2 regions of the Kribbella sp. DT2 genome follow, and region 2 is predicted to be linked to the other one. Evidence: riboswitches for the same ligand, from Rfam matches in the RefSeq annotation. Region 2 holds a riboswitch; the other holds the start of a gene.

Region 1 (4,862 bases), on a different contig from region 2:
TTCGTGGCCCTGGCCGGCATCCTCCACGTACTCTTCTTCGCCCTGGAGAGCGTGCTCTTCCGCAAGCCGAGCGTGCAGCAGCGTTTCCTGGTCAGGACCGAGGCGGAGGCCGAGGCGGCGCGGCCGTGGGCGTTCAACCAGGGGTTCTACAACCTGTTCCTGGCGGCCGGTGCGATCGGTGGTCTGATCGCCGGCGGCGACCGCGGGCACGCGATCGCGCTGTTCTCGTGCGCGTGCATGCTCGGCGCCGGGCTCGTCCTGATCGGCTCGGACCGCCGGATGGCCAAGTCCGCCGCGATCCAGGCGGTGCCGCCGATCCTCGCGCTGGTGCTGGCCGCTGTTCTGTAGCCGAGCAGTTGACTTCAAGTGTGCTTGAAGTCAGAGAGTTCTCGGCATGACCACGTCGATCGCGGCGCCTCGCCCGCCCGGAGTTCTCGCCCCGCAGTACCGTGCGCTGACCGTCGGGATGGTCGCGCTGATCACGCTCGTCGCGTTCGAGTCCCTCGCCGTGACGACCGCGATGCCGACCGTCGCGCAGGCCCTCGACGGCCTGTCGCTGTACGCGCTGGCTTTCGGCGGACCGCTCGCCTCGGGCGTCGTCGCGATGGTTGTCTCCGGCACCTGGTCGGACCTCAAGGGCCCGACTCGCCCGCTCTGGCACGGCACCGGCTGGTTCCTGGCCGGCCTGGTGATCGCCGGTCTCGCGCCGACGATGGAGGTCCTGGTCGTCGGGCGGGTGATCCAGGGGTTCGGCGCCGGTCTGCTCACGGTCGCCCTGTACGTCGTCGTCGGGCACCTCTACCCGGCCGAGCTCAGGCCGCGGATCTTCGCCGCGTTCGCGACCGGGTGGGTCGTCCCGTCGCTGGTCGGCCCCGCGATCGCCGGGCTGATCGTCGAGCACGCCAACTGGCGGATCGTCTTCCTCGCCGTACCGGTCCTGGCTGTTCCGGCGGCGCTGATCATGCGGCCGGGGCTCTCCAAGGGTGAGCACGTGACGCGCTCAGGGAAGCTCTGGAGCCAGCGGGCCTGGTACGCCGTTGGCGCCGCGCTCGGCGTCGGACTGCTGCACTACGGCGGTCAGCAGCACGGGGCCGTCCAGCTGATCCTGATCGCGGTCGGTCTGGCCGCGGTGGTCGTGTTCGCGCCGAAACTGCTGCCGAAGGGGACGTTCACGATCCGCGCCGGGCTGCCGTCGGTGATCGCGCTGCGCGGGCTGGTCGCGGCGGCCGGCTTCGGCGCTGAGGTGTTCCTGCCGCTGATGCTGACTCGGGAGCGCGGGCTGTCGCCGGCGTTCGCCGGCCTGGTGCTGACCGTCAGCGCGCTGAGCTGGACCGCGGCGTCGTGGTACCGGGGTCGGCCGAACCAGCCGTTCGAGCACCACGTGTTCCTGCAGGCGGGCATGGTCTCGTTGCTGCTCGGCATCGCGATCGCGGCCGCGACGCTCGACGACCGGGTACCGGTGGTCGTCGGCATCCTCGGCTGGGCGCTCGCCGGACTGGGCATGGGAACGGTGTTCCCGACCGTGTCGGTGCTGGTCCTCGAGTACTCCACGCTCGAGCAGCAAGGCGCGAACAGCTCGGCCCTGCAGCTCAGCGACTCGTTGCTGACAGCAACGGTCCTGGCGATCGGCGGCTCACTCTTCGCGGCCATCGAGCCGCACTCGCCGACGACGGCCTTCCTGACCGCCTTCGGGCTGCCCGCCGCGCTGGCCCTGCTCGGCGTCCTGGCCGCCCGCCGTACAAGGGTGTACTAGTCCTTCGAGCCGCTGACCGCGATGCTCGCGCCGAGGCCGACGATCATCAGGCCGCCGGCGCCGCCGACCAACTCCAGGCGGCGGGGCGATCGGGCGAACCAGTCCCGGGCCGAGCCGGCGGCCACCGCCCAGACCGTGTCCGAGAGCAGGGCGATCGCGATGAAGACCAGGCCCAGCAGCAGGATCTGCAGCGTGGCCGCGCCGGCCGCGGGGTCGACGAACTGCGGGAGGACGGCGGCGAAGAAGACCGCCGTCTTCGCGTTGGTCACGCCGACCAGGAAGCCCTGGCGGAGGACGCGGCGGGTGTTCGCCGGTCGCGCCTCGGCGCCCAGGGCCGACGCCAAGGACTTGCGGGTGCGGAAGGCGTGGATGCCGAGGTAGATCAGGTACGCCGCTCCGGCCAGCTTCACCGCGGTCAGCGCGATCGCGCTCGCCGCGATCAGCGTCCCGAGCCCGAGCGAGACGGCGACCAGCAGGAACGCGGCGCCGAGGGTGTTGCCGAGCATCGTCAGCATCGCTTCACGGCGGCCGACGGCCAGCGCGCGGCCGACGATGAACAGCACGCTCGGACCCGGTACGACGATGACGATCAGCGCGGTGACGGCGAAGGCCACCAGATGATGAGTGGACGGCATGCAGTCAGGCTAGGTGTCAGGCGGGAGCCGGGCGCGACAGGTGGGGAAGATCACCCGCCGCGCCGCCGTCCGTTGACCCGTCACGAACCCTGCCGCTACCGTTCAAAGGTCAACCTGCGGTGCCATGAGGGAAACCGGTGAGAGACCGGTACGGCCGCGCCACTGTGAGCGAGCAGCTGCTCGTGAGTCAGGACGCTCGGGCACCAGCAGCCTTTCCAATGGGGACGCGCAATTCCCCAGGAGGTCTCAGATGCCTGCTCCTGCCCGCTCGGTCGCCGTACCGGCTGTTTCCCCGCGTCTGCTCGCGGTCGCCCTGCTCACCATCGGCGTGCTGCTGATGCTGGCCTACCTGGTCGCCTTCGACCAGGGCGCGATCTCGCAGTCCGGCATGTACCTGCACGAGTTGATGCACGACGGCCGGCACCTGCTCGGCGTGCCCTGCCACTGACGTCCTGCGGTTTCTCCGCTCCCCGTTCCCGACCCGCTCGGGCTTGAACAACTGACAGGACCGTCATGCGTACTTTCGGAAATCTCCTGGTGCGCGGGCTGATCGTCGGCCTCTTCGCCGGCCTGCTGGCCGGAACCTTCGCGTACGTGATGGGCGAACCGCACATCGACGCCGCGATCGCGATCGAGGAGGCCGGCGGCGCCGCGCACACCCACGGCGAGGAACCCGCCGCTGAAGCCCCCGCCGCCGAAGAGGAGGCGCCGCTGGTCAGCCGCGACGGCCAGCGCTTCGGGCTCTTCCTCGCCACCAGCCTGTACGGCGTAGCGCTCGGTGGCATCTTCGCCGTCGGTTTCGCGCTGCTCCGCCGCCGGCTCCGCACCGACGGCGACTCCTACGCCTCCCTCGGCCTGGCCGCGGCGGGCTTCGTCGGGATCGTGCTGGTGCCGTTCCTCAAGTACCCACCGAACCCGCCGGCCGTCGGGGACCCGGAAACGATCACCAAGCGCACCGTGACCTACCTGCTGACGCTCGTGATCGGCCTGCTCGCGGTCTGGGCCGGGGTCGCGGCGTCCCGCTGGGCGCAGCGCTTCGGCGACGCGCCCTGGATCCGGCTCGCAGCCGGCGGCGGTGCCTTCGGGGTGACCATCGTCGCGGCGTACCTCATCCTGCCGTCGATCAACGAGGTGCCCGGGTCGTTCCCGGCGACGCTGCTGTGGCAGTTCCGGTTCGCCTCGCTCGGCACGCAGGCGGTGCTGTGGACCGTGCTGGGATTCGGTTACGCTGCGTTGGTGGATTGTAACTCCAAGGTCACCAAGGAGACCGTCGCCGCGTGACGACAACCCTGACGCTCGTCGCGCACGCGCTGACGCCTGGTCTGCGCGGGCTCGTACTCGGTGGAGAGCCCGCGCCGGACCAGGCCAGCCTGGAGGCGGCCCGCGACCTGCGGGTCGACGCCGGTACGACGTACTGCGGCCCGGAGCCGGCGGCGATCCTGACTGCTGAGGCGATCGGCCTGCAGCCGGTGGTGGTCGGCGCACTGCGCGACCGCGAGTACGGCGACTGGACCGGGCGTGACCTGGAGGAGCTGCTGGCCACGGAGACCGCGGCGGTCTCGGCGTGGCTGGAGCGTCCCCACACGGCTCCGCCGGGCGGGGAGTCGGCCAACGACCTGATCGCCCGGGTTGCGGACTGGCTGGGCGACCTGACCGAGGACCCGGGCCATGCGGACCGGCGTACGGTCGTTGCTGTGGTTCACCCGGCGGTGGTCCGCGCGGCTGTGCTCTACGCGCTGGAGGCCCCGGCCGAGTCGCTCCGGCACGTCGACGTCCGCCCGCTGGCGACCGTGGGTCTTTCCGCACACGCCACGTCCTGGTCACTCAACTTGCACTGACAAACCGGTTCGACGCGGTTCGTCGTTCGCCACAGCATCCCAACGCCCAGACGATGAGCTTCGACGAGCTGCCCGGGGCCGAGTGAACGACGGAGCCCGGGTACGGCGTGCGCCGCGCCCGGGCGTCACCAGACAACCGGAAGGACCTACCCGATGACGCTGACCGAGGCCCGTGATCTCCTGCGCGAGGAGCTGCTCGCAGTGGCGGCGGCCGCCGTACCGGGACAGCAGGGCGTCGTCACGCACGACGTGGGCCCGGTGAACCCTCACGTGCTGGAGGACGGCGACGGGCCGCAGTCGGTCTGCCTGATCACCGTGGAGAACGGCGACCCGGCCGTGGTCGACCCAGTGGGCCAGGTGGAGGCGGCTGTGGCGACGCTGACCGAGCGCGGCTGGCAGGCGGAGGTCCAGCCGGTCGAGAGCGGGCACCACCGGGCCTCGGCGAGCCGCGACGGCTACGGCATCGTCGTGCACGGCTGGGACGGCGATTGGCGCGTCACCCTCTCCGGCCAGACTCCGGAGATCGTCAGCTAGTCAGAGCCGGCCGCCGAGCCAGCCGGCGACTAGCTAGTCGCCGCGCGCTCGGCAGCCGAGCGGAGCACGCAGAACTCGTTGCCGGCGGGGTCGAGCATCACC
Region 2 (4,862 bases):
CGTTGCGCGCCGTCCGCAGCAGCTCGAGCGAGTCGATCGGCAGGACGCCCTGGCTCCATAGCGAACCGTCGTACGTCTGGTACGTCCCGCGCTCGGCGGCCAGTTCGGTCGAGGCCTCGATCGCGTGGTAGCTGATCGCCTCCATCGAGACGTCGGCGAACTCGACGGAGGCGTCGGACGAGTACGGGATGCGCAGCGCGAACAGCGCGTCGGCGAAGCCCATCAGGCCGAGGCCGACCGGGCGGTGCCGCTGGTTGGCCCGCTCCGACTCCGGCGTGGTGTAGAAGTTCACGTCGATCACGTTGTCGAGCATCCGGACCGCGGTCTTCACCGTGTCGCGCAGCAGGTCCGCGTCCAGACCGGTCTCGGTCAGATGGGCAACCAGGTTGACCGAGCCGAGGTTGCAGACGGCGGTCTCGTCGACGGTCGTGTTCAGCGTGATCTCGGTGCACAGGTTCGAGGAGTGCACCACGCCGTCGTGCTGCTGCGGGGAGCGCAGGTTGCAGGCGTCCTTGAAGGTGATCCACGGGTGGCCGGTCTCGAACAGCACGGTCAACATCCGGCGCCACAGGTCGACCGCCTTGACCCGCCGGAACACCCGGATCTCACCACGGTCGGCAGCGGCCTCGTAGTTCTCGTACGCCGTCCTGAACGCCGCGCCGTACAGGTCGTGCAGGTCCGGGACCTCGTCGGGGGAGAACAGCGTCCAGTCGCCACCGGCCTCGACCCGCTGCAGGAACAGGTCGGGCACCCAGTTCGCGGTGTTCATGTCATGGGTCCGGCGGCGCTCGTCGCCGGTGTTCTTGCGCAGGTCGAGGAACTCCTCGATGTCCATGTGCCAGGTCTCGAGGTACGCACAGACCGCGCCCTTCCGTTTTCCGCCTTGATTGACTGCTACAGCAGTGTCGTTGGCGATCTTCAGGAACGGGACGACGCCCTGGGACTCGCCGTTCGTACCGCGGATCTTGGCGCCGATGCCGCGGACCGGGGTCCAGTCGTTGCCCAGGCCGCCGGAGTACTTGGCCAGGAGCGCGTTGTTGCGGATGCCGGCGAAGATGCCGGACAGGTCGTCGTCGACCGTGGTCAGGAAGCACGACGACAGCTGCGGCCGCGTCGTACCGGAGTTGAACAGGGTCGGCGTCGACGACATGAAGCGGAACGAGCTGAGCAGCTCGTAGAACTCCAGCGCCCGGGTCTCCCGGTCGTCCTCCTTGAGCGCCATGCCCATCGCGACCCGCAGGTAGAACGCCTGCGGCAGCTCGAACCGGACCTTGTCGATGTGCAGCAGGTACCGGTCGTAGAGGGTCTGCAGGCCGAGGAACGCGAAGTCCAGGTCGCGCTCGGGCCTGATCGCCGCGGCCAGCCGGGCGAGGTCGAAGGTGGCCAGCTCGGGGTCGAGCAGCCCGGCCTCGATCCCGGTGCTGAGGTAGCGCGGGAAGTACTCGGCGTACGCCGTGCTCATGTCGGCCTGGGTCGCCTGCCGGGGCTCGCCGTGCACACGGCCGAGCGTCTCGCGACGGATCTGGTCGAGCAGCAGGCGCGCGGCGGCCTGGCTGTACTGCGGCTCGGTCTCGACGTACGAGCGGGCGGCCATCACCAGGGCGAGCTCGACCTCGTGCTGGGCGATGCCGTCGTAGCAGGAGCTGAGCGTCTCGTCGAGGATCTGCTCGGGGTCGACGGCGTCCAGACCGGCGGCCGCCTCGGCGATCACCAGCCGGAGACGGGCGACGTCCAGTGGCGCTCTGCTACCGTCGGCGCTACGGAAAGTGATGACCGGTGTCTCGGTCACGCCGGTCGGGTCGGACGGCGTCCGGGCTTTGGTGCGCTCTTCGCGGTACAGCACGTAGGCGCGGGCGACCTGATGCTCTCCCGCGCGCATCAGAGCCAGCTCGACCTGGTCCTGGATGTCCTCGACCTGAACGCTGCGCCGTGCGTCGCCGCGGCTGGTCAGCGCCGTCACGACGCGGGCGGTCAGGTCGGTCACCAGGTCACGGACCCGGTGACTGGTGCCGGCCTCGGCGCCCTCGACGGCCAGGAAGGCCTTGCTCACGGCGACCGCGATCTTGGTCGGGTCGAATGCGGTGCTGGTGCCGTCACGGCGGACGACGGTCAGCTGGGACGCCGACGGGTCGGGCACGGTGCCCGATGCGGGCGGCGACGACGAAACGATGGTCACAGGCGCTCTCTCCACGCGAGTTCCGGGGGACCATGACCTGGGGAAGAGCGCGCGACGCAGGGCAGCACGGCGAGTACGGCCGCCTTGACGCCCACCGACCCACCCACGAGGTCTCGGACCAACGCGTACCGGCGGTACGCGCACCGGTGGCAGGTACTCGGACTCGCGGACGACCTGTCCGCTCACCGTTGCGGGGCAGTTCCGGACTCGCACCGGATTCCCCTGTTGCCTCGGCCCGGCCGCGCTTGGTCGCGTCACCCGGGCAGAACCACCAGCACGCAGAACACTAGCGGTAGACCCCGACATGTAGTGCCTCGACGCGCCGCGTGTCGCACATCTAGTGGTTTCAGGCGGCCAGCGCATGGAGGTCCCGTAGCGTCATGATCTCCGATCCGTGATGGATCAGCTCCCGGTTGAGCCGCAGGACGACGTGGCCGAAGGGCTCCGCGGCGTCCAGTTCGGTGGCCTGGCTGAGACCGACCGTCATCACCTGCTCCTCGTCCAGCGCGGCGATCGAGTCCTGCCACGCGTCGACCCAGTGGGTCAGCCAGGCGACCGCGTCCTGGGCGTTCCCGTGCAGCGTGATGTCCGTGCGGCCCTGGATCCGCTCGCCGAAGGTCCACTCCCAGCGCTCGAAGAACGTCTCGGTCAGGTGCGCGATCAGCCAGGCGATCGTCCGCGGCCCGCGATGGTCCGGCTCGTCCGGCCACTGCGCCACCCACTCACCCGATCCGAGCGACCGGAAGCGGCCGGCATGCCGTCGCCGTACGACGGTCAGCGCCTCCGCGCTCGGTCTCCAGAAGTACTCGTCGTCGGTCAGTGCCGCCAGCCGCTGGGCCAGCACCATCCAGCTGAAACCGAGCTGGCCCCGCACCATCGCCATCGCCGACGGTCGCTCCAGAATGTCCCAGTCGAACGGTTCCGGCATCACAGATCCTCACGCTCCCCGATTCCCCGCGGTTTGTTCTTGCTTCGAACATGTGTTCGAATTGTGGTCGAGAGAACGCCGGAAAGTCAATCAGCACAGCGTGTCGGTGCTGGTGCTTCCGGTGGTCGACTGTTAATGCGAGCGCGACCGGGGAGCTGGTGTGGAGTGAGACCCAAACGTGATTACTCAGCGTGGCCGACGGGAGTAGAGTCACGCTGGGTGAGCAGCGCTGGGGGAACGCTCTCGGGAGGGTCCGGGGGCGCGGTAACTGCTCGCGGGACTGCTTCCGAGGGGGAAACGCGTGACGCCGGGTGAGTCGAGATGAGCCTGAGTGGTGATGCCTGGACCTGGGCCTGGAGAGACTGGGAGGACGAGGACCGGGCCAGGCGACAGAAGGAGAAGCCGGTGGCGCTGGACGCGGACGAGCTGACGCAGGTGGCGGCCAACGAGGCGGACTGGGACGCGCGGGCGCCGCTGCACGCCGCGAGCAAGTTCTACGAACGGCCGGCGGACTTCTGGTTCGCCGACTACGAGTGGGCCGACCTGGGGGAGCTGGGTGGCCGTGACGTCGTCCATCTGCAGTGCCATCTGGGGACGGAGACGATCGCCTTCGCTCAGCGGGGTGCGCGGACGGCCGGGCTGGACCTGTCGGCGCGGTCGCTCGACGAGGCTCGCCGGCTGGCGACGGAGGCCGGGGTCGAGATCGACTACGTGCACGCCAATGTGTACGACGCGGTCGAGGCGCTGGGGGACCGGCGGTTCGACGTCGTGTACACCGGCAAGGGCGCCCTCTGCTACCTGCCGGACCTGCCGAAGTGGGCCGAGGTTGTCACCGGTCTGCTCAAGCCTGGTGGGTCCGTCTACATCGTCGAGTTCCATCCGCTGCTGAACTCGTTGCGCCCGGTCGGGTTGCCTGGTGAGTCCGACGAGTTGGTGCTGCGCAACGACTATCTGGAGGGCCGGGGCGCGATCGCGCACGAGTCGACGGTCACTTATACCGGCGACGAGGTCCCGGGACGCAATACCAGTTACGAGTGGATGCACGGGCTGGGTGAGGTGGTCACCACGTTGTCCGCGGCTGGATTGCGGATCGACAGTTTGCGCGAGTCCGAGGTGCTGCAGTGGCCGCGCTGGCCGTCGATGGTCCAGACCCCGGAAGGCTGGTGGCGCCTGCCGGACGATGCGCCACGGATCCCGTTGCTGTTCGCGCTGAAGGCGACCAAGCCGGCCTGATCTGATCCCGCTCCGGAGGCGGGCTGGGTGGAGCTCCCTCGAAAGGCTTCTGGCACGGCGTGCTAGCACGGTGTGCTAGTTTGCTGGTGTGGCGGAGCAGCGGGAGCGGATCTTGGCGGCTGCGGCGCGGGTGACGGGGGAGAGCGGGCTGGAGAAGGTGTCCGTCCGGGCGGTCGCGGGGGCTGCGGGCATTGGAATGGGGACGCTGCGGCACTACTTCCCGACGCAGCGGGACCTGCATGACGCGCTCGTACGGCGACTGCTGGACGATCAGCTCGACGACTTCGCGATCGCCGATGCGCGGCTTGATGCGGGGGACCGGCTGGTGCGGTGCATGGTGCAGTTCCTGCCGGCGGACGAGGAGTCGCGGCCGCTGCTGGAGATCTGGTTCGGGCTGTACCACGGGGCGCTGCGACCGGAAAGCAGTTCGTTGGCGCGCCAGTTTCTCGAGGTCTCGTCCGAGCGGGCGCGGGAGCGGATCGCCAGCTGGTTGCGCGTGCTCGCCGACGAGGGGCGGTTCGACTC

Evidence for each region. Region 2 has a riboswitch for cobalamin ahead of ACLQ2O_RS35265 (ribonucleoside-diphosphate reductase subunit alpha). Riboswitches for the same ligand answer to the same signal wherever they lie in the genome.
Region 1: another riboswitch for cobalamin. It lies ahead of ACLQ2O_RS03755 (CbtB domain-containing protein); the one in region 2 lies ahead of ACLQ2O_RS35265 (ribonucleoside-diphosphate reductase subunit alpha).

The regions. Positions count from the first base shown of each region.
Region 1 covers NZ_JBNCLH010000001.1:779,521-784,382, forward strand. Annotated here, with positions in the region: gene ACLQ2O_RS03740 (DUF1304 domain-containing protein) at 1-348, shown strand, start outside; gene ACLQ2O_RS03745 (MFS transporter) at 395-1,753, shown strand; gene ACLQ2O_RS03750 (LysE family translocator) at 1,750-2,388, opposite strand; cobalamin riboswitch at 2,470-2,605, shown strand; gene ACLQ2O_RS03755 (CbtB domain-containing protein) at 2,639-2,836, shown strand; gene ACLQ2O_RS03760 (CbtA family protein) at 2,902-3,669, shown strand; gene ACLQ2O_RS03765 (histidine phosphatase family protein) at 3,666-4,226, shown strand; gene ACLQ2O_RS03770 (hypothetical protein) at 4,380-4,760, shown strand; gene ACLQ2O_RS03775 (VOC family protein) at 4,790-4,862, opposite strand, start outside.
Region 2 covers NZ_JBNCLH010000010.1:231,851-236,712, reverse strand. Annotated here, with positions in the region: gene ACLQ2O_RS35265 (ribonucleoside-diphosphate reductase subunit alpha) at 1-2,176, opposite strand, end outside; cobalamin riboswitch at 2,308-2,464, opposite strand; gene ACLQ2O_RS35260 (DinB family protein) at 2,523-3,104, opposite strand; gene ACLQ2O_RS35255 (class I SAM-dependent methyltransferase) at 3,426-4,337, shown strand; gene ACLQ2O_RS35250 (TetR/AcrR family transcriptional regulator) at 4,426-4,862, shown strand, end outside.